4 regions of the Vibrio rarus genome follow, and region 2 is predicted to be linked to each of the others. Evidence: predicted binding sites of a transcription regulator. Region 2 holds the regulator's gene; each other region holds the start of a gene.
What was found. Region 2 encodes PurR, which represses purine synthesis genes. Its sites were predicted from a motif close to TNANGNAAACGTTTNCNTNA; they were not measured.

Region 1: a site for PurR is predicted at 4,124-4,143, ahead of OCU56_RS15975 (NCS2 family permease). Genes of this name have one in related genera too.
Region 3: a site for PurR is predicted at 2,385-2,404, ahead of OCU56_RS09730 (NCS2 family permease). Genes of this name have one in related genera too.
Region 4: a site for PurR is predicted at 3,829-3,848, ahead of OCU56_RS05035 (inosine/guanosine kinase). Genes of this name have one in related genera too.

What each region holds. Positions count from the first base shown of each region.
Region 1 is NZ_AP024901.1:655,228-661,022, forward strand. It holds gene OCU56_RS15960 (alpha-amylase) at 1-1,600, shown strand, start outside; gene OCU56_RS15965 (hypothetical protein) at 1,966-2,175, shown strand; gene OCU56_RS15970 (DUF1971 domain-containing protein) at 2,185-2,523, shown strand; gene OCU56_RS15975 (NCS2 family permease) at 2,655-3,995, opposite strand; gene tnaA (tryptophanase) at 5,010-5,795, shown strand, end outside.
Region 2 is NZ_AP024900.1:1,740,139-1,745,933, forward strand. It holds gene cmoM (tRNA uridine 5-oxyacetic acid(34) methyltransferase CmoM) at 1-326, opposite strand, end outside; gene elyC (envelope biogenesis factor ElyC) at 505-1,272, shown strand; gene torD (molecular chaperone TorD) at 1,390-2,040, shown strand; gene purR (HTH-type transcriptional repressor PurR) at 2,181-3,197, shown strand; gene OCU56_RS07980 (TVP38/TMEM64 family protein) at 3,357-4,043, shown strand; gene OCU56_RS07985 (DUF2007 domain-containing protein) at 4,281-4,601, shown strand; gene OCU56_RS07990 (alpha/beta fold hydrolase) at 4,598-5,407, opposite strand; gene OCU56_RS07995 (DUF3833 domain-containing protein) at 5,503-5,795, opposite strand, start outside.
Region 3 is NZ_AP024900.1:2,134,943-2,140,737, reverse strand. It holds gene OCU56_RS09735 (aminoacyl-histidine dipeptidase) at 1-1,280, opposite strand, end outside; gene OCU56_RS09730 (NCS2 family permease) at 2,426-3,718, shown strand; gene gpt (xanthine phosphoribosyltransferase) at 3,745-4,209, shown strand; gene frsA (esterase FrsA) at 4,490-5,728, shown strand.
Region 4 is NZ_AP024900.1:1,064,506-1,070,300, reverse strand. It holds gene OCU56_RS05045 (Na+/H+ antiporter NhaC family protein) at 1-901, opposite strand, end outside; lysine riboswitch at 992-1,176, opposite strand; gene OCU56_RS05040 (H-NS family histone-like protein) at 1,639-2,055, shown strand; gene OCU56_RS05035 (inosine/guanosine kinase) at 2,453-3,757, opposite strand; gene topA (type I DNA topoisomerase) at 3,940-5,795, opposite strand, start outside.

The sequences.
Region 1 (5,795 bases), on a different replicon from region 2:
ACAAGAAGCATTAACCGGACAAACGGCTACGGTGAGTGATGGAAAAGTCACACTAAATCCTAGTCGCGCAAGTGGTGGCATCATGCTCCTTGAACAGGCACAACGAGCACACAACAAGCCATCCCAGTTAGACTGGCGCAATGCCAATATATACTTTGTGATGGTGGATAGATTTAATAATGGCGAGCCAAGCAATGATAATAGCTATGGGCGTCGTCAAGATGGGCAACAAGAAATAGGGACATTCCATGGGGGGGACTTACGGGGCGTCATTGATAAGTTAGACTACATTCAATCCCTTGGCACGGATGCCATCTGGCTATCCCCAATAGTAGAACAAGTGCATGGTTTTGTCGGCGGGGGCGATAAAGGCACGTTTCCCTTTTATGCCTACCACGGTTACTGGTCGCGAGATTTCACCAAAATTGACCAAAACTTTGGTGTCGATGAGGATTTAAAAACCTTAGTTGCAGAAGCACACAAGCGCGGCATGAAAGTAATGCTAGATGCGGTGATCAACCATCCCGGTTATGCCACCTTAGCAGATCTGCAATTTGACCATATAGATGTGCTTACCGAACAAGGCAAAGCGCAAGATGTGACGCAATGGCAACCTAAAGCGGGTAATAATTGGCACTCATCCCATGAACTCATTGATTATAAAAGCCCGAATTGGTCCCAGTGGTGGGGAGCCGATTGGGTGCGCAGTGGCCTGCCAGGATACGACAAACCCGGTACAGGTGATAAAACACTGACCTTAGCCGGACTGCCTGATTTTAAAACCGAGTCAGATAAATTTGTTACCCCGCCACAATGGTTATTAGACAATCCCGGAACCCATGTGGTGGCAAAAGAGCACTATACCGTAGCCGATTACCTCGTCGAATGGCAAACCGATTGGGTTAAACGTTTTGGCATTGATGCCTTTCGTGTTGACACGGTTAAACATGTTGAAGGTGAGGTTTGGCTTGATCTTAAGGCGCAAGCCAGCGCAAAACTGGCGCAATGGCAGAAAGCCAATCAACAACCTCAACAGCCGTTTTGGATGATGGGTGAAGTATGGGCTCACTCCGCCTATCGTTCCCCTTATGCCGATGAAGGTTTTGATGCATTAATTAACTTTGACATGCAAAAACAGCTTGATCGTGGGGCGGTGTGTTTTTCTGATATGCGTAAAACGTACGCCAATTACAGTGCAGAGATCCAACAAAACCCTGGCTACACGCCGGTAAGTTATATGTCCTCTCACGATACTGAATTGTTTTTTGCTCGCTTTAAATCCTTTGAGATGCAACGTAACGCGGCCAATGCGCTGTTATTGTCACCGGGAGCAATTCAAATTTATTATGGCGATGAAATTGCCCGCGACATTGGCCCTTACGCTGATGATTTCCACCAAGGAACACGCTCTGATATGTTGTGGACCTTAGATGCCCAAAGGCAAGCTTTGCTCCATCATTGGCAAACCTTAGGTCAATTTCGTCAGCGTCATCCCGCCATTGGCGGCGGCGTGCATACCGATCTCAAACAAGCTCGTGGCTATGCTTTTTCTAGAACCTTAGAGAACGACGCGGTCATTGTTTATTACTCAGGAAACTAACGTTTTTACTTGACGCAAAGTGTGCCCTGCATCATATGTGGGGCACACAACGAATGTTCTCTTCTCGCAATACGCATGCTTACACTTGGTCCGCCCCCAGCGCGATTACACACTTGTTTTTCTATTTTGACCTCAACACAACGCTTTATAAAAGCGCCCCTTATAAATAAATCAATTATCAAAATGATAATTATTTGTGTTTAAGAGAATCTTTCCATTTTATCTAAATGACAACATTCTATATTGATAATTCTTAACGCTCTGTTTTTATAGGGTTTTATTTATTGGCACGGCTCTTGCTATCTATATAACTAACTGACTCATTACGTCATTCGTTGAAGTGAAAAAACTCAAGAGAGAAGCCTATGCTACAAATGTTTTTAGAAAATCAAACTGAAGAAGCCTTTATTGAACAAGTACGTTGCCACGCCGCACACACCGGTATTGCCCAGCGCCAATCATGGCTTAATCGGTTTTTTACTCAACTAAAACTGCTGTTTTGCGTAGTGAAACCCTCTCACTTTGACACTACAAACACAGTCACTTTTACCTCAATCGCACCAACACATGTGTAGGAGAATATTATGAGCCATTTACGAATCCCGAAAAATTGGACAATTCAACGTTCCACTCCCTTTTTTACAACAGATAACGTACCACCGGCTTTACTCACCCATCACAATACCGCAGCCGAGGTATTCGGGCAGCTGTGTGTTATGGAAGGGACCGTTACCTATTTTGGTTTTGCCGATGAGCACGCCACTGAGCCTGAGATCCGTGTGGTCATTAACGCTGGCCAATTTGCCACCAGCCCGCCACAGTATTGGCATCGTATTGAACTGTCTGATGATGCACAGTTCAATATTAATTTTTGGTCTGATTCTGATAAAAGTAACCAGAAAATGTTTAACAGTAAAAAATAACGTGTAGTGCAAACTCTGCGTGAATGAGCAGGCATAACCCACGGTATTGATCTCAAAAAAATACCCAGCCAATTTGGCTGGGTATTCATCACATCATTGGCATTCTAGTTTAATGCCATCGCTAGCTTGGCTTAAATAGCCCAACCACCAGCGTAGAACACAACAAGCATGATGGTAATTAACACCACGCCAAAGTTCAGTTTTTTCCACTCGCCTGCAAAAATACGTCCAATAACAAGACACATAAAGCCAAGCATAATACCTGTAACGATATTACCAGTAAGAACAATAAATACGGCACAAACTAAGCCAGATAGAGCGTCCACAGAATCATCAAAGTTCAGTTTACGAACGTTACCTAACATCAATAGACCCACATACATAAGTGCAGGTGCAGTTGCGTAGCCTGGTACTAGATAGCTGATTGGAGCAAGAAACAGTAAGAATAAGAACAAGACACCAACAACCACTGCTGTAAGACCTGTTTTACCCCCTGCGGCTGTACCTGCTGCAGATTCGATATATACCGCAGCTGGCGCGCCACCTACAGCACCGGAAACAATGCTAGAAACAGAATCTGACGTTAATGCTTTGCCGCCATCTATAATGTTGCCATCTTTATCCAGTAGATTAGCTTGGCCTGCTACCGCACGTATGGTGCCCGTTGCATCAAAAATCGCCGTCATAACCAGCGCTAAAACACTTGGTAATACGATAGGGTTAAGAGCGCCCATAATATCCATGCTACCAATTAGAGAGTGTTCACCACCAAAGCTTGGTAGAGCAAAGATACCTTGAAAGGTCACACTTGGATCAAAGATAAGGCCGATAATAGAGATAGCCACAATCACAATCAAAATGCCACCAGGTACTTGGCGTTTTTCTAAGCCAAAAATAGCCGCTAGACCCAGCATTGACATCATTACAGGGAAAGAGGTGAACTCACCGAGTGTGACAGGTAAACCCGCTACAGGGTTTTTAATCACTAGACCCACACCACTGGCTGCGATAAGCAGTAAAAATAGACCAATACCAATACCGGTACCGTGTGCGATACCTTCAGGTAAGTTGGTTAAAATCCATTGGCGAATGCCTGTGACAGTAATTGCCGTGAACACCACACCCATTAAGAACACAGCGCCAAGAGCGACAGGAATCGACACCCCTTGCCCTAACACTAAGCTGTATGCAGTAAATGCGGTTAATGAAATGGCACAACCAATAGCCATAGGCAGGTTGGCCCATAGACCCATAAGCAATGAACCGAAAGCGGCAATCAAACAAGTGGCAATAAAGACCGAACCTTGGTCAAACCCTGCGGTACCTAACATACTCGGAACAACAATGACCGAATACACCATGGCGAGGAAAGTGGTTAAGCCAGCAATCACTTCGCGGCGAACATTACTACCACGCTGAGTAATGAGGAAGAATCGATCAAGCCAACTTCCAGTTTGAGCATTTTGGGCCATCTGAGCCTCCTTTTCTTGCTGGATTGATGTATTCTTGGACATGCTATTTCCTTTGTTTTGTTAGAAAAACGACCCAGTATTGCCGTTTTTCGATAAAATATTAGTACAAATTTCAGTGGCGAGAAAATACAGCTAAACGTTTGCCTGTGCAATAGCTAATCACCTAGGTTGTATCCATGCACCAAAAAGGATATAAAAAAAATCTGATTAGCACATTTAGATCTATAGGTTATATGAACCCCCCTGCATTATAGAACCCAATTTTATGCCCTAGATGCCACAATGATGCCATTAAGGACGATTTCACGGCCTCTTGTGGAGATGATGGTCATGATTGGTCGATAAGCGTTCACTCATGCATTTGTCCATGCTCTATCATGGCCCACAAATCAAACCCACCTTTTTACAAAGCTCAAAAGCAAGCCATACTGTCTGATTATTTTTTCTACAAGTCAAGAAATGCAACAAGTGGCAAAAATTTGTGATCACTAATTGTTATCTCATCACAAATACAATTAACTTAGATTTTATTTAATAAAAGTTTCATTTAGTATCAATGGCATCAGGTTATATATTGCAACGTAAAAAGGTGTTGTCCAATGTCTGTATTTCTTCAATCTCAATGTAAGGCGGAGTTAACTATGTTAGCTTGGTATAATATTGATCATCAGTTGTCATTTCATCTTTCTTCAGAGTAGCTTCTTTATTGCCCTCTAGGGGCAAGCTAATAATAACTGACTGGTAAATGTGAATATTCAATAGTTTATTGTTTAATATCCTATTGCCTATACGCTTAACTAATGTGAGTTAAACCTCCAATAAAAATAATTATTTAAACGCTCAGGCATATTTTATGTATTGAGGTGTTTTGTATTACCCATTTTTATTGCTTGTTATTATTAGCCTACATCAAATTACCACATTAAATAAAACATCAATAATTGGTGCGACTCTTCACATCAACTATTTATTAATAATAAAACAAAATTAAATATAACAATTATAGGTATTATTATGGAAAACTTTAAGCATCTACCAGAACCATTCCGCATTCGTGTTATTGAACCTGTAAAACGCACTACTCGTGAATACCGCGAACAAGCCATTCTTAAATCAGGTATGAACCCATTTTTACTTGATAGTGATGATGTGTTTATCGACCTATTAACCGACAGTGGTACCGGTGCAATTACGCAAAAAATGCAAGCGGCAATGCTGATGGGCGACGAGGCTTATAGTGGCAGCCGCAGTTATTACGCATTGTCTAATGCCGTAAAAGATATTTTCGGTTACCAGCATACTATTCCGACTCACCAAGGTCGCGGTGCTGAGCAAATCTATATTCCGGTGCTCATTAAGAAGCGTGAACAAGAAAAAGGCTTAGATCGCAGCAAAATGGTTGCCCTATCTAACTACTTCTTCGATACCACTCAGGGTCACACTCAAGTGAACTGCTGTGTAGCAAAAAACGTCTACACCGAAGAAGCTTTTGATACCTCTGTAAATGCAGACTTTAAAGGTAATTTTGACCTTGAAAAACTAGAAGCCGCTATTTTAGAAGCAGGCCCTAATAACGTTCCTTATATTGTCAGCACCATCACTTGTAACTCGGCTGGAGGTCAGCCTGTTTCTATTGCTAACCTTAAAGCCGTCTATGAAATAGCGCAAAAATACGACATTCCTGTCGTGATGGATTCCGCTCGCTACGCTGAAAATGCTTACTTTATTCAGCAACGTGAAGAAGGCTATAAAGATTGGTCTATTTTAGACATCACTCGTGAAACCTATAAGTACGCTGAT
Region 2 (5,795 bases):
TGAAGCTCTTGAATTGGTGCATGAATAAATTGATACTGAGCTAACAAGCCTTTACGGGCAATCTCTTGCTGAGCCAATAACAGCATTTCTTTTGACACATCACACAATATTATTTTGTGTCCAAGCTCGGCCAACTTTTGTGACATTTGAGCTAAACCTCCTCCTGCATCTAGTACAGTAAGAGGCTTTGTGTGACCATTTAGTTGGTAAAGAATTTGCTGTAAATCCTCCCAAACGATAGTCTGACGTATACTTCCCTTATCTGAGCCATAAATATTTTCGGCAAATTTGTGGGCAATATCGTCGAAATTACGATCTTGTATCACTTTTATTTAGGGTATGATGTTATTTAAGTGTGTTTCGTATTGTGTCACAAGGGCGTCAATAATAAAGGATAACGATCAATTTGCTTTATTGATTGACTAAAAAACAGTCCAAATTCATGCCTTTTTTCTCGTGACCCAATTTACACCCCACCTAACTTAGGAAATAGTTTACTCCAACATGTTTGCACTCAAAAAAATTGTTTCAGCCTTTCTTATGCCACTCCCTGCTATGCTACTTATTGGCTTTTTGGGCTTGGCATTAATTATGTTTACCCGAAAACATAAATCGGGTTGTATCTTTATTTTTATTTCTCTAGCTTCCATTTTTGCGATCTCTTTTCAGCCAATTTCTAGTGGATTATTAAAACCACTAGAAAGAAAATACAGTGCTTTTCTACCACCAACACAGAGCTTAGATTATGTTATGGTGCTCGGTAGTGGACATGTGGTTGACCCGCAAATTCCCCCCACCTCAGAATTGAGCCGTACAGCCATGATGCGTCTCAGTGAGGGGATTCGTGTGCTACGTATGTACCCGGGTGCGAAATTGATTTTATCCGGCTACTCGGGTGGCACAGAGATCAGTCAAGCAAGAATGATGGCGACGGTAGCGCTCGCTTTAGGGGTGGCGAAATCCGATATCATCTTACTCGAAACGGCGCAGGATACATGGCAAGAAGCCAGACAAGCAGCGAAATTTGTTGGTCAAAAAAGCATGGCATTAGTTACCTCTGCCAGCCATATGGAACGTGCATTACATGAATTTCATTCTGCAGGTTTACAGCCTCTGCCCGCTCCCACTAACTATTTAGCTCAATCCCACATTGTGCAGCCTTGGCAAAAATACACACCGCAAGCCCGTTACCTAGAACAAACCGAACGTTACTGGCACGAAACGATGGGGCAATGGTGGCAACGTTTGAGAAATTTAGCCAATGGTGAGTAATGCACTCACCTTTTGCTTCATTGCGCACATTTTAATTAATATTCATCTCACTCACATAGTAAAGATGACCTAAGCTACTATTCTTTATAGTAATTAAAATGAAATTGTGGTGCGTTTATGCAAGAAGTTAAGCAGTTCAACGAGCAACGAGCAGAGATCTACTGGTGGTTTTCCAGCCTTTTTTCTAAGGAACTAACAGAGCAAGATTTGCAGGCTTATCAATCTTCTGCTGTGCGTGGCTTTCTTGCCGGTTTAGGTGAGAATCCACAACTTAGTGAGGCGGTGGAGGCTTTAGTGGATGCCTTTGACCGACTACAACAGCGTGAAGATGCGCAATTAGAATTGTCCGCCGACTTTTGTAATCTGTTTCTCACCTCAGATAAATACGCCGCCTTACCTTATGCCTCTCTCTATCTTGAAGAAAACAAGCTACTTAACGGCAAGCCTGCACAAGACATGACGCAATTAATGTTAAATAAAGGCATTAAGGTAGATGGTCACTTCAATGAACCCGCTGATCATTTAGCCATTGAGTTGGATTTTCTAGGCAATCTTATTATTCGTTGTAATGCCCTAGAAAAAGAGTCGCATATGGAAGCGGCCCTGGCAGAGCAAAAAGCCTTAATTGAGCAACACCTCTTAACCTGGATACCCCAGTTTTCTGCTGACTGTAAACGCTATGATGAATTTGGTTTTTATGCGGCCGTATCCGTATTACTAGTGAATTTTTGCAAAATTGACTGCCACTATCTTGCTAATGAGACATAGATTCCAAATATATTCATAAATCCATTGTCAGTGGCCATATTTATGGCTAGACTCCCCCTCCGCGCAATCGTTTGCTGAGTGAAGGATCGCACAGTTTAATTTATGTTTATTGCATCCATCTTTTATTAACAAGGTAACGCATGGCAACCATCAAAGACGTCGCTAAACTTGCAGGGGTTTCTACCACCACAGTTTCTCACGTTATTAATAAAACACGCTTTGTGGCCGAAGCAACTCAGCAACGAGTGATGGAAGCCGTAAAAAACCTAAATTACGCCCCAAGTGCCGTTGCTCGTAGTCTAAAATGCAATAGCACACGAACTATTGGCATGTTAGTGACTCAATCCACTAACCCTTTCTTTGCCGAAGTGGTCGACGGCGTTGAAAGTTACTGTTACCGCCAAGGTTACACTCTTATTTTGTGTAATACCGGTGGGCTATACGAAAAGCAACGTGATTATATTCGTATGTTAGCGGAGAAGCGCGTCGACGGTATTTTAGTGATGTGTTCTGACTTAACCGAAGAGTTGCGTCAAATGCTCGACTCTCACCCTAACATCCCAAAAGTGGTTATGGACTGGGGACCGGAGTCTTCCTCGGCAGATAAAATCATTGATAACTCTGAAGAAGGGGGGTATTTAGCCACTAAATACTTAGTTAACAATGGTCACCATAAAATTGCCTGCCTGACTGGACAAGCTGAGAAACTGGCCTGTATTGAGCGCATTTCTGGCTACAAAAGAGCGTTAGCTGAAGCCAATATCCCATTTAATGAAAAACTCATTTTTGAAGGTAACTTTGAATGTGATACGGCTGTAGAAGCGGCCGATAAACTGGTAGCAATGTCTAAAGAAGAGCGTCCCACCTCTATTTTTTGCTTCAATGATATTATGGCGTTAGGCTTGATCAGTCGTCTAAGACAACACAATATCGACATTCCCGAAGATATTTCGGTCATTGGCTACGATAACATCGATCTTGCGGCTTACTTCTCACCACCATTAACCACCATACATCAGCCCAAACGCCGTGTGGGTAAAACCGCCTTTGAGATCCTGTTAGAGCGCATTAAAAATAAAGAGCATGAGCGTCGCATCTTTGAAATGCACCCAGAGCTAATTGAAAGAGCCAGTGTCAAAAACCTCAATAACGACTAGGCCAGCAAGGTAGCAAACCTCTTACGATCGGCAACCTCTTGGTTGTCGATTTTTTTTATTACTAAAAAGCGCTATAGGCCCACTTTTTTCCATCACAGTGAAAGTTTTAGTTTCGTCAACGTGTCTCTATACTTATTGCATAACAATAAGAGCTCACACATGAATAAGAAATTGATAATAGGACTAATTTTAGTCTGTGCCATCGTACTTTTGGCCGTCAACTTTGGCCAACACTTCACTTTAGAAAACGCTAAAGCGCAACAACTCGCCCTAAATAGCCACATAGCTGAACACTTCTTGTTATCCGCCACACTGTACTTTATCGGCTATGTGTTTATCACCGCTTTTTCCATCCCTGGAGCGGCCGTTGTCACTCTGCTTGGCGCGGCCTTATTTGGCTTTTGGAGTAGCTTATTGTTAGTGTCGTTTGCCAGCACAATTGGCGCAACTTTGGCGTTTTTAAGCAGTCGTTATTTGCTTCGAGACTGGGTGCAAGCGAAGTTTGGGTCAAAACTTGCGACCATCAATAACGGGGTAGAGAAAGATGGGGCCTTTTACCTCTTTTCTTTACGTCTTATCCCAGTATTTCCTTTTTTCTTAATCAATCTATTGATGGGGTTAACACCTATTTCTGTTGCCAAGTTCTATGTGGTCAGCCAATTAGGAATGTTAGCGGGTACTATGGTTTACCTCAACGCCGGTACGCAACTAGCCGAAATTGACAGCCTTTCCGGTATCGTATCCCCTACTGTGTTAGCCTCATTTGCGTTATTGGGTTTATTCCCGCTAATTGCGAAATGGGTCATGGCAAAACTGCGCCCACACAATAGTTCAACCACCGTATAATCCCCATCACCGTAATTCATAGATGATGCGGGCAATGACTTACGGTGAGCACAATGCCACCGTAGTCAATCATACCAAGTAAGTTGTCAGAAATAGCGTAGGAAAAATGCTCGAAAACAAAGCGGAATATTTCGATAAGTCGTTATTCTACTATCAAAAATTCTAACGCAGTTCTCGAGTATGTTAACAATCTAGAATGACCATTTATTGAGTACGATTGGTACCACTAGGATAGAAATAAAAATATTTATTGCGCAAAACCCACCGCAAGCTCATATCATGCGTGAGCTATTACTGAGTTATAATATTGAAACTGAGGTACGTGGCGAAGGAATGTTTGGTTTACAAGGAGAACTGCCTATGGACGATTCTACCTTGCCTTATCTATGGTTGCTTACGCCGCATCAGCACACACAAGCTAAAACCATTATTGCCGAGTTTGAACAACTGCATCAGCAAATCGCTTCGCAAAAATGGCGCTGTATCGAATGTGATGAGATTAATGAAGGTCAGTTTGCTCTTTGCTGGCAATGTGGCAGCAATAGACCAGAAGATTAAGCCAAAGCCTGAATAAATGAGATTGAACGCTGATTAAACTCTTGTGGTCTTTCCACATTGCACACATGGCCACAATCTGCAATTTCCACCAATTGGCTGTTTTTGTGCGCCAACACCATCTCTTTCACTGGTTTAATGAACATATAGTCTTTGTCGCCCATCAAATAAAGAGTGGGGATATTAAGCTCTTTATCTTTAAAATATTTCATTAACGGGTTCACGTCTGCCGCCAATTTAAACCAACGCTTAAATTCTTTCTGGCACAGCTTTCGAGCTTCGCGCACAAACATCAGTCGAGACTCTAATTGGCCTTTTTGTGGCATCACTATCCATGCAAATAAACGATAGAGCCACATATAAGGGATGATATTCTTACACAAATTGCCCAATTTCATTAAGATTTGTGAACGGGTATTAAACCGCGTCACCGCGCCACCTAACACCATGGAGTCCACGCGATCCGATGCCATTTCTGCCAATGTACGCACAATAATTGTCCCTAAAGACATGCCAACAAAGTGCGCTGACTTAATGCTTAAATGATCAAGCACATGCAAAATATCATTGGTCACTGATTCAAATGTGTAACGTTTACTAATAATATCCTTAAACAAGGTATTTGACTTGCCGTGCCCACGTAAATCAATGAGCAAAATATTGAAATGCTCTTTATACGCTTTTATCTGTTTAAACCAGATAGACGAACTGCCACCCGCCCCATGCACAAATACCACCCACTGTTTAGAGTCACTATGGCGGTAGGTTTTATGAAATAAAATTGGGTTGGATTGAGCCGTTGCAGTCATTAATAATACGTATCATAAATATATGTATGCAGATGATAACACAAATGCACGGAACTCAAATTGGACTCTACTCTCATTTTGTAACAAACGTTGATTTAGGGCTGTGAATGCTTTTGAAAGAACAAGGTTAAGCGGCCAAACTCAATCCCTAGCTTGCGAATGGAAGTGACATTAAATACATGCTCATTGTCTTGTCGATATAACCAGTCATCAAAATGCACCATCACGCTAGAATCCCCTCTTGGCAGAGCAAAATCATAACGCCAATGCAAGGCATTGCCCACTTCCCTTCCCTGTGCCACGCCCACTACATCGTCTGCGCGACCTTCATAAGAGCCATCCGCTAAGCGAGTAATGCGCCAAATACGCGTTGTATTTTCGCCATCGG
Region 3 (5,795 bases), 390 kb from region 2:
GGCTTATGGCCATACACTTCTTGGTACATATCACGGAATACGGCCATAATTTCTGAGTCAGCATCCGGTTTCCAGCCAGGGTATGCTCCAGAGAATTCAATGCTTGCACCAGAGAGGGTTGCCACAGAAGTGAGCATACTTTCCACTTGGCGACGTCCTGAATCAATAAGGGAGCGAATGAGGCATAGAACGGTAACTTTATCTTGCTCTGTGGTGATTACCCCAAGGTTTAGCGAGGTTTCCACGACACCTTCAATGGCGTCACTCATACGGATCACCCCATTTGGACAGGCATTGAGTGCGGCTACAAATGCTTGCTGACTCTGTTGTGAGAACGCATCAAATGGAGCGTCGCTCTGTTCGATAAAAGTAACCAGCGTGGTTTCTATTGCTGCTAATTCCTGTTGTAGGGTGGTTGTAAATTCTGTGTACAACTGTTGCAGTTTGTCTAGGTTGTGAGAAGGAAGGGCGACAGTGGCGGCTGCTTCACGAGGGATAGCATTGCGCAGACTTCCGCCATTGAAATCAATTAATTTCAACTCAAGTTGCTGGGCGTAGTTCGCTAAAAAGCGTGCCATCAGTTTATTGGCATTGCCGCGACCGGTATGAATATCACAACCTGAGTGGCCACCTTTTAGTCCTTTTAACAGCAGTTTTTTAGTGACGAACCCTTCAGGGATAGCTTCACGAACAATGGCAAAATCTAGGCTTGAGTCAATGCCTCCAGCGCAACCCATGTAGACTTCACCTTCCTGCTCTGAATCCGTATTAAGCAGAATATCACCTTCAAGCCAGCCTGGTTGCAGGGCGAATGCCCCTGTCATACCTGCTTCTTCATCAATAGTAAGCAACACTTCAATTGGACCATGTTCAATATCTTTTGCCGCCAGTACGGCAAGGCATGATGCCATGCCGATACCATTGTCAGCACCCAGTGTGGTGCCAGTGGCTGTTACCCACTCACCATCAATATATGGGCGAATTGGATCTTGAGTAAAGTCGTGGTCGGTATCTTCATTTTTCTGCGGCACCATATCGATATGAGCTTGCAGTACTACCCCTTTTTTGTTTTCCATTCCTGCTGTAGCCGGTTTTTTTAGAAACAAGTTACCTGCCGCATCGGCTTTTACTGAAAGCCCTTGCTCTTTGGCCCAAGTCACTATGTGATCAGATAAGGCTTGTTCGTGTTTTGATGGGTGAGGGATAGAACAAATGTTGGCAAAGAATGGCCAAATTGGGTTATTTGATAGCTGGCTGATTTGGTTGAGAAACTGCGACATGGTGATGCTCCTTCATGGGTAACAGCAGTAGTGAATAAAGATTAACTACTGTAATTAGACGGTGATGCATTGATTTTGAATCGAATGGCTGATACTTGGCAGGATATCATTCTGAGGGGGTCTTGGACAGATGAAGTCAATATTGTAACAATGCTACACTGTTTAAATATCCAACGATTCACTATAGGCAATGCGTTTTATATGGCGAAAGATAGAACATTTATTTCGCAGGTGAAATTAAATTACCAAAAAAGGCGCATAATTAGGCAGATTTGAATTTATTTAATGGAAGTTAAGAAAATACTTGTAATTAAATTACACTATCGCTAATATAAAGCCTCGATGTAGATACCCCTTCTATGAGCCACCCCGCTCATTATTGTCTACATCAATGCTGAAATTAAAGTGTAAATCATTTGTTTTTCAATTGGTTAACTTTGAATTCTACATTTCAATGTGTTGCCCTTTTGGTTGATATATTTTAAATGTAGAGTTTCAATCCTTAGATTAGGATTTTAAGCATGTGATCGAACTTCGGTTCACCCTGATATTTTTAGAAATTAATTACTGATTTCATAAGCCGCCCATCTGGAGCGGCTTTTTTTTCGTCTGGGTAAAATGATGAACTATTTTCGTGTTGTTCCTGTACGATTTCTGGCCGTGGCTGGTATTATACCAATCGTAGTAATTAACTGACCATTCTAGCTTGTTAAAACACATGATAACGGCGTTGCAATTTTTGAATGTAGAACAACTACTTATCAAAAATAGCGCCTTGTTCTCAAGTGTTTTTCCTGCGCTATTTCTGACCACTTAATTACTGTGATTGGTATTACCATCAATTATGTTTCAAATGGCATTTTTATAGGCAAGTTGGCTCTTATTTCCAATAACAAATAATAAGAAACCATCAACAATAGCATGGTGAAATAGCGAGAATAATAGAATCCAATACACGATAATGCTCATATTGGGTCTTTATATAACAAGGGCTTAATTGTTTTTGTTGTGTGGGTTAATGTTACTCATGTTGGGGTGGTGTACTTTATAAGTAAAACAGATGGCATTTAACTCTATAACTCACTATAATTCTCGCCTATTTTATTACGCAAACGTTTACTTTTACATATTTTTAGGGATTGAGAATGCTGGAGAAGCTATTCAAACTACGTGAACATGGAACGACGGTTCGCACTGAAATCATTGCAGGTATTACGACCTTCCTGACAATGGCTTATATTATTTTCGTTAACCCAACAATGCTATCTGCAACAGGCATGGATCATGGCGCTGTTTTTGTCGCGACATGTTTAGCCGCTGCAATTGGTTGTATGGTCATGGGCCTATACGCTAACTACCCTATTGCTCAAGCACCAGGTATGGGACTTAATGCCTTCTTCACTTACGGTGTTGTATTAGGAATGGGTTACACTTGGCAAGTGGCTTTAGCGGCAGTCTTTGTCTCTGGTATCTTGTTTGTTCTACTGAGTCTATTACGCATTCGTGAATGGATCATTAACTCAATTCCTATGTCACTACGTACAGGTATTTCTGCAGGTATTGGCCTTTTCCTAGCATTTATCGGACTAAAGAATGCTGGTATTGTTGTTGGTCACCCAGGCACTTTGGTTTCATTGGGAGATATTACCGGTTTGCATGCTGTACTCGGTGCGATTGGCTTCTTTATTACCATTGGTTTAGTGCACCGTGGGGTACGCGGCGCTGTGATGATTGCTATTTTAGCCGTTACGGTTTTAGGCTTGCTTTTGGGTGACGTGCAATACCACGGGATTATCGCGACACCGCCAAGTATCGCGCCTACATTTATGCAACTAGATTTTGCAGGTGTGTTTGAGGTTGGCATGATCTCGGTCATCTTTGCCTTCTTATTTGTCGATCTATTTGATACTGCGGGCACACTTGTTGGTGTAGCTTCAAAAGCGAATCTAATGACAGAAGATGGTAAATTACCTCGTTTAAACAAGGCGTTACTTGCCGATTCTACTGCAACATCTGTTGGTGCTTTGCTTGGTACTTCAAATACCACTTCTTATGTTGAATCTACAGCCGGTGTTGCCGCTGGTGGCCGTACAGGCCTGACTGCGGTAACGGTTGGCGTACTTTTCTTATTGGCTTTGCTGTTTTCACCATTAGCGGGTATGATTCCGGCATACGCTACAGCGGGTGCGTTATTTTATGTCGCTATCTTAATGTTATCTGGTTTGGTTAATATCGACTGGAGTGACATTTCAGAGGCAGCACCAGTAGTGGTCACTTGCTTATTAATGCCATTAACTTTCTCTATTGCAGAGGGCATTAGCTTAGGCTTTATTTCTTACGCAGCAATAAAATTATTGAGTGGTAAGGGTCGCGAGGTTTCTCTCAGTGTTTGGGTGATGTCTGCTATATTTATTTTGAAATATATTCTAGCCGCTTAATATTGTCTTAAATAGGTTTTCCAGTTATGCCAAAAAAATACATCATCACTTGGGATGAAATGCAAACCAACTGTCGCGAACTTGCTAGGCGTCAAATGCCAGCCGAACAGTGGAAAGGGATTTGGGGTGTAAGCCGCGGTGGTTTAGTACCCGCAGCTATTCTTGCTCGTGAACTAGGGATTCGTTATGTAGATACTATTTGTATCTCAAGCTATGACCACGATCACCAGCGTGATATGAGCATTCTTAAGGCCCCTGAGGGTGATGGAGAAGGCTTCCTGATTGTTGAAGATTTAGTCGATAGCGGTGAAACTGCACGTCAGTTACGTAAAATGTACCCTAAAGCTAAATTAATTGCAGTATGTGCCAAACCTTCTGGTGTTGAATTGCTGGATGACTATGTGGTCGATATTGAGCAAGAAACTTGGATCGAACAACCTTGGGATATGCAGCTTACTTTTGTTGAGCCGGTTAATCGCAAGCGTAAATAGTTGGTCAACAGACTTATACCCATCGTACTAAATAACGGGTCATTATAGCTTGTTAAAATACTCGATAACGGCGTTAGAATTTTTGATTGTAGAATAACTACTTATCGAAAAATCCTGCCTTGTTTTAGAGGGTTTTTCCTGCGCTATTTCTGAGCACTTACTTAGTGTGATTGGTATTATTTACGGTATTTCGTAAATAATATTCATTTGAAATGCCTCTATTTTAGAGGCATTTTTTGTTTATGCTTTAGCATGAGTTTAATTCACAGAGCGCCTTATTATGATTGATGACACCAATAAAAACCTTTCAGAGAAACTCTTTGCCAAACACCATCAAGCAAAAGAGACGTCCAGTTTGACGCCGTATATGCCAAGTAGCTTAAGTGTTTTAGAAGACAAGCCTCAGAGCTCATGGTATCGAAACTTGCGTCGCTTGCAGTGGATTTGGCAAGGGGCTGATCCCATAGAACAAGAAGAGGTTTTAGCTCGTATATCATCGTCTAAACATTCTCGAACTAAGGATGAATGGTTGGATACTGTGATGGGGTTTCACTCCGGAAACTGGGCTTATGAGTGGACTCAAGCCGGTATGGTGCATCAAAGGCGCGCCACTGAATTAAAAGGTGAGGAGGCTGCTCTAGCTTTATACAAAGCCAGTTTGTATTTTAGTATTGCAGCTTATCCTCACATCAAAGGGGATAATCTCTCTTTACAGGCGCATGTGTTGGCCAATAAAGCTTACGAAGAAGCATCAAATGTCAGTCAGTATGTGTTTAAGCAACTGAACATTCCTTATAAAGGCAAAACCATTCAAGCGAACTTGCATTTACCCCACACTGAGCGCCCGCTGCCGGTAGTGGTAGTCTGTGCTGGTTTAGATAGCGTGCAAACGGATATGTGGAAGCTGTTCCTTGATCATTTGGCCCCTAATGAATTTGCTATGTTGACCATAGATATGCCGTCTGTGGGCAAAAGCAGTAATTGGACATTGTCGGAAGACTCCTGTTGCCTGCATCAAGCGGTGATCGATTATTTACCACAAGTCCCTTTTATTGATCATTGGAATGTGGGCTTGCTAGGGTTTCGTTTCGGCGGTAACGCTTTGGTACGCCTTAGCTTTTTAGAGCAAACGCGCATTAAAGCCTGTGTCGCCATTGGCGCGCCAGTTCATGATATTTTATCTTCCCCTGATAAGCTTAATAAGATGCCAAAAATGTATTTTGATGTGTTGGGCTCTCGATTAGGTAAATTGCCCATTGATATATCGAGTTTGGCGGGGCAAATGTCGGCATGGTCGCTAAAAACACAAGGCTTATTGGCCTCAAGAAAAACCAGCGTGCCTATTCTAGCCATCTCTTTAGAGGGGGACGTAATTGCACCGCATAGCGATAATCAGCTGATTGCAATGTCAAGTAAAGTGGGCAGAGCGGTGAAAGTGCCATCGAAAAATTTGAGCTCTGGCTATCAAAAATCGTTAGATTTAGCGGTGGACTGGCTGTTAGAAGAATTAAAGTCGTGACACGTATGTTAAATTAATGGCATGATAAGTACTGCTTGTGTAACTATTGATTAACAATAAATGTTGA
Region 4 (5,795 bases), 680 kb from region 2:
ACGATTGTCCATCGTCAGCTAGGGCTAAGCCTCCGGTGTACATCATGGCCAAAACGGTCGCCACTATTAAAGTAATAATAGGCAAGATAAGATCGAGGACTGAACCATTAGGGCTTTGTTCAATATCTAGCTCATCATCATGTTGGGCATCTTGGCTGCTATTCTCATTGTCAAAACCGCGTCCTTGAGAGGCTTCTATTTCATGACGACGCATTGCGCCAACATCAATTTTAAACCAAGCAACCGTAAAGACCATTAATAGAGCAAATACCGCATAGAAATTCATCGGAATTAAACGTACATAGGCCCCAAGAGCGGAATACTCCGTCATATTGTGGCTCACTAATATGCCACCTATGATGGTCATAATATACGCTCCCCAACTAGAGGCTGGGGTCAATACGCACATTGGCGCGGCAGTAGAATCTAAAATATAAGCCAGTTTTGCTCTCGACACATAAAAACGGTCGGTCACAGGACGCGCCACCGCCCCCACAGCAATACTGTTAAAATAATCATCAATAAAGATGAATACGCCTAAAAAAGCCGCCAACAGTTTTGAGCCACGTTTGCTTTTAACCCGAGCTTGAGCCCAAAGTGCGAATGCACGCGTGCCTCCAGATAAGGTTAATAATGCAGTCATCATGCCTAACAGCAATAAAAAGCCCACAATACTCATGTTCCATGAGTTGATACTTCCGTCTTCTATAAATACGCTATATACGGTATTAAAAATGTAGCTGGCCGCCCCACTAAAGGAGTTGTCAGATAAAAGGAAACCGCCAATAACAATACCTGCGCCTAACGAAAGCAACACACGACGAGTAATAATAGCTAACCCCAATGCCAATAACGGAGGCAGCAAAGAGATAGGAGATGAAGCAAAATCCATTAAATTCATGATCTTCTTATAACCAAATTCGGTAAGAGATCTACTGTAGGTTGTTATTCGACTTGATGTTGAACAAGCCATCTATCGGGCGACAAATGACTCCACAGTAGCGCTCCATAGTTTAATAACGTAATAGACTATGGCAGTGTTATTTCTTTCGAAAATAACCCCAGCAAATGATCTTGATAACACCATCTGCTTCGGCAGTTACCCCTTCCATTAACAATTACAACGACATCACTCTATTGCTAACTACTATTAATAACTGCGCCTCTACCCCACCTTGAATCGCAATTTTAGACAGCATATGCTACAAGGTGTTCTAGGAGCGGTGCATTCTACTAACATTCAATAGAAATGCAATAGAAAGTCAAACTAGGTACAACAGAGCATGAAAAACCAAACCATCTACAATTACAATTTGTAATACTTCGCAAAAATAACAAAAAGTGCTAACAATTTAGAGTAATTACTTACATATATTATTCTTCTGTAAAATGTAATAACACAACATAATATATGGTACTTATAATGCAAGCAGATGAACAAACCGTATTTAATAATCTGGGTGTATTGAACTGCTAGGCCTAACTCGCCTCATATTATTTTAAAACAATTATTATTTTTGCAATATTACTTATTTTATATTTAACTATTCATATTGCTCTTATATAATCATTTTATTCTGTAGCACAAGTGGTACAGTTTACAGTTGGTTGGTTAACATAAATCTAATAGGATAAAAAATGTCAGAGATTACTAAAACACTACTTAATATTCGTAGCCTTCGTGCTTTCTCTCGTGAGCTAACACTAGAGCAACTAGAAGAAGCGTTAGATAAATTAACTATCGTTGTTGAAGAGCGCCGTGAAAATGAAGCGGAAGAGCGTGCCCTTCGTGAAGAAAAAGAGAAGAAACTTGCGGAATACGCGCAAAAACTTCTTAAAGAAGGTATCGATATCGAAGAACTTGTTGCTGCTGTTGCAGGTGATAGCTCTTCAAAAGCTTCAAAAACAAAACGTGCACCTCGCCCAGCAAAATATGAATACGTTAATGAAAGCGGCGTGAATAAAACATGGACAGGCCAAGGCCGTACACCATCAGCAATTCAAGCTCAATTAGATGCGGGTAAATCTCTAGAAGAGTTCCTAATCAAGGCTTAATTTTGTTTTGAACTTATAGATTTACGTTACATAAAAAAGCTCCTCTATAGGAGCTTTTTTGTTATCTAAACTTTAACCACCAGACAGTCATTATTTGTATACTTCTTGACTTATCCTTATCTATTACGGGGTAAAGATGTAACATGATTTTTCAATAATAATATAATACGAGTTGTATTATTTAATTATAAAAGAAACATTTACTGTCATTCGCTTACAAAAAGTATCAATCTCAGCAATTAAGTGGTCAGAAATAGCGCAGGAAAAACACTTGAGAACAAGGCGCTATTTTTGATAAGTAGTCGTTCTACACTCAAAAATTACAACGCCGTTATCATGTGTTTTAACAAGCTAGAATGGTCAGTTAATTACTACGGTGGGTATTATTACACTGTTATTATCTTTCCCAATACGCTTCTTCTAAGTTGTCTTCACGTTCTGGTAGACCACGAGATAAGCGGGGAGAATGTTGTGCCAACACTTCGTAACTCACACGATTTGAGTATTTACATACTTGAGAAAAAGAAGAATAGGTTAAATATTCATATTCATGTTTACTTGAATTAGGAATATTTTGTTTATGGAATCGATTAGCTGATAAATCATGCAATAATGCAGATAACGCTGCATCCCCTGCCCCATTGGTGTTTTTGATTTTTTCCGGTCCGCCCATATATGGCGCGATATGTGAATACACTTTAAAAGGAGTTCGGCAATCCGCCTTTAAGGCAGGACGACTGAATTCATAGCGATTAAATTCCGCAATGGTTCCAGGTAATAATGGCAGTGACGTTTCACGCTTTGTGGACTCTTCGGTATAACCTGCCATAAATAGTCCTACAGGGCCTGCTGTACATAAAACTAAATCCGCCCAATCTAATACCTTATCTGCGGCTAATAAGGGATCGGATAACCCTGTCAGTGCTAGTGCTTCTTCTTCGTTCATTGCCACAACGGATACATTTTCTGAAATAAAATCTACCCAAAATTGTGGATCTTGTTGAATCACATATTTAGTACCTAATGTTAATACAACCGGTACATTATATTGTTTAGCGTATTCTATGGCCTTCATCGTCGCGTCAGGCATAGGGTCGCCCTCTTTACAACGTACAAGGTAAGAAGTTAATACTAAGGCTGAGGCATCTTTAAAAATCCCTTCAGGGATGCTCTCCGGATGCAGTTGATTCATTTTCCCTTCACTTATTGCGAAAGTTCGTTCACCACTGTCGGAAATAAGTGTAAAGCAGCGGCCAATGGCACCATCCACCCCTTGCAAATGATTAAGATCCATACGACTTGAGGTATTACATAAATAACGAAAGCCATAACTACCAATCTTGATATCCGCACTCATGACACCCAATAAGATGGATTTATCATCTGCAAGGACAGAGTAGTTGTGTAATGTATTACCTATCGTTCCACCCGCGTATTCATTACTAATGAGTTGCTGAGATTTTAACTCTTCATAAAGCAACTCTGCAGTGCGATCATCCACCACTAATGAGTGCCCTTTACTTAAGTTAAACTTAGCGATGAAATCATCCGAGACCTTTGCTTCTATATCCACTAAGGTCTGGTCAATACCCACTACATAAGTGCTGTTTGAACCCGACTCTGGGCGAGTTTTAGGTACTAAAGGGTCAAGAGTATTAACGGGAAAATAATGCTTAGATTTACGTTGGCCTGGAAATTTCATGGGGTTTCTATGTTTGTGAAAATAGGTTGTAAATTGTAGACGTTACCAATATCGCCTTCAATACACAGAGTAAAAGCAAACGGTTACCTTAGATGCATATGTGTGCGAATGCTTAAATATCAGGCAAAAAAAAGAGTCAACGGTAAATATGCCGTTGACTCTCATCATTATAGTAAAATTAGCTATTCACTTTTTGCTTTGGGTTTCTTACGTTTATCGGTAATTTCCCATTTGCCATCAATATACAAACCCGTCCATCCAGATGGTTTGCCATCAATTTCTGAGCGAACGTAATTCTCTTTACTCTTACGGCTAAAACGAACCACAGTAGGACGCCCATCAGGGTCCTGTGCTGGTGCATCCGCTAAGTATTGGAACTTAGGTGAAATACGGTCTTTAAAGCGGGCTATCTCTTGCACAAGAGGTGCGCGTGTTTCACGAGATTTAGGGAAGTTACTGGCTGCCATAAACAAACCAGAAGCACCATCTCGCAACACAAAATAAGCATCTGACTGAGTACATGGAAGCTCAGGTAAATGCACAGGATCTTCTTTTGGTGGCGCGACTTCCCCATTGCGCAAAATCTTACGCGTATTTTTACACTCTTCGTTGGTGCAATCCATGTACTTACCAAAACGGCCGTTTTTCAACACCATATCAGCGCCACATTTATCACACTCAACCACAGGGCCATCATAGCCCTTGACCTTAAACTCGCCATTCTCAACCACGTGGCCTTCACAGTTAGGGTTATTACCACATACGTGAAGTTTGCGCTTATCATCAATGAGATAGGCGTCCATCGCCGTTTCACAAATAGGGCAGCGACGCTTAGCGCGCAATGCAGCCGTTTCTGGGTCTTCTTCTAAGACGTTAATAATTCCGTCTTCATCACCAAGGTTAATGGTGGTTTTACAGCGTTCTTTAGGAGGAAGCGCATAACCCGAACAACCTAAGAATACCCCAGTTGAGGCCGTTCTAATCCCCATAGGGCGAGAACAGGTTGGACATTCAATGTCGGTCATTACGATATGGTTTTGTTCCATACCCCCTTGATCTGAATCGAGTTCTGCTGTTGCCAGCTCCGTTGAAAAGTCTTTGAAGAAACTATCTAGAACTTGCGTCCATGTTGCCTCGCCTTCTGCAATTTGATCGAGCTTTTGCTCCATTCGTGCAGTAAAGTCGTAGTTCATCAAATCAACAAAGCTGTTATCTAAACGGTCAGAAACAATCTCACCCATTTTTTCTGCATAAAAGCGACGTTGATCCACTTTTACATAACCACGGTCTTGAATCGTCGAAATAATAGAAGCATAAGTCGATGGGCGACCAATACCACGTTTTTCGAGCTCTTTCACCAAAGCCGCTTCGGTAAAGCGCGCCGTTGGTTTGGTAAAGTGTTGCTTAGGTTCTAAATCTTTTAAAGATAGAATATCGCCTAATTGCACTTCTGGCAGGATCTGATCTTCGTTTTTACCCATAGGGCGTTGTACGCGAGTCCAACCATCGAACTTCAAGATACGACCTTTCGCTTTTAGGGTAAATTCAGCGGCTTTCACACTAATGGTAGTAGAATCGTATTGCGCTGGTGTCATTTGACAGGCAACAAATTGATTCCAAATAAGGGCGTACAACTTGTGAGCGTCTTTATCCACACCCACTAACTCTGGCTCTTGCACATCAACACTTGAAGGACGTATGGCTTCGTGCGCCTCTTGAGCCCCCTCTTTACTGCCGTAAACCAATGGTTTTGGCGGTAAGTAGTTATCACCGTATTCGCTGCTGATGAAACTGCGTAGATTTTCTACTGCTTCACTGCTCAAATTGGTTGAGTCTGTACGCATATAGGTAATGTAACCCGCTTCATACAAACGCTGTGCCAACATCATGGTTTTCTTAACGCCGTAACCCAGTCGAGTACTGGCGGCTTGTTGCAAGGTGGACGTGATATAAGGGGCTGAAGGCTTACTCTTCGTTGGACGATCTTCTCGTTTACAAACTTCGTATTGCGCCTTTTCTAACAAGCTCAATGCCGCTT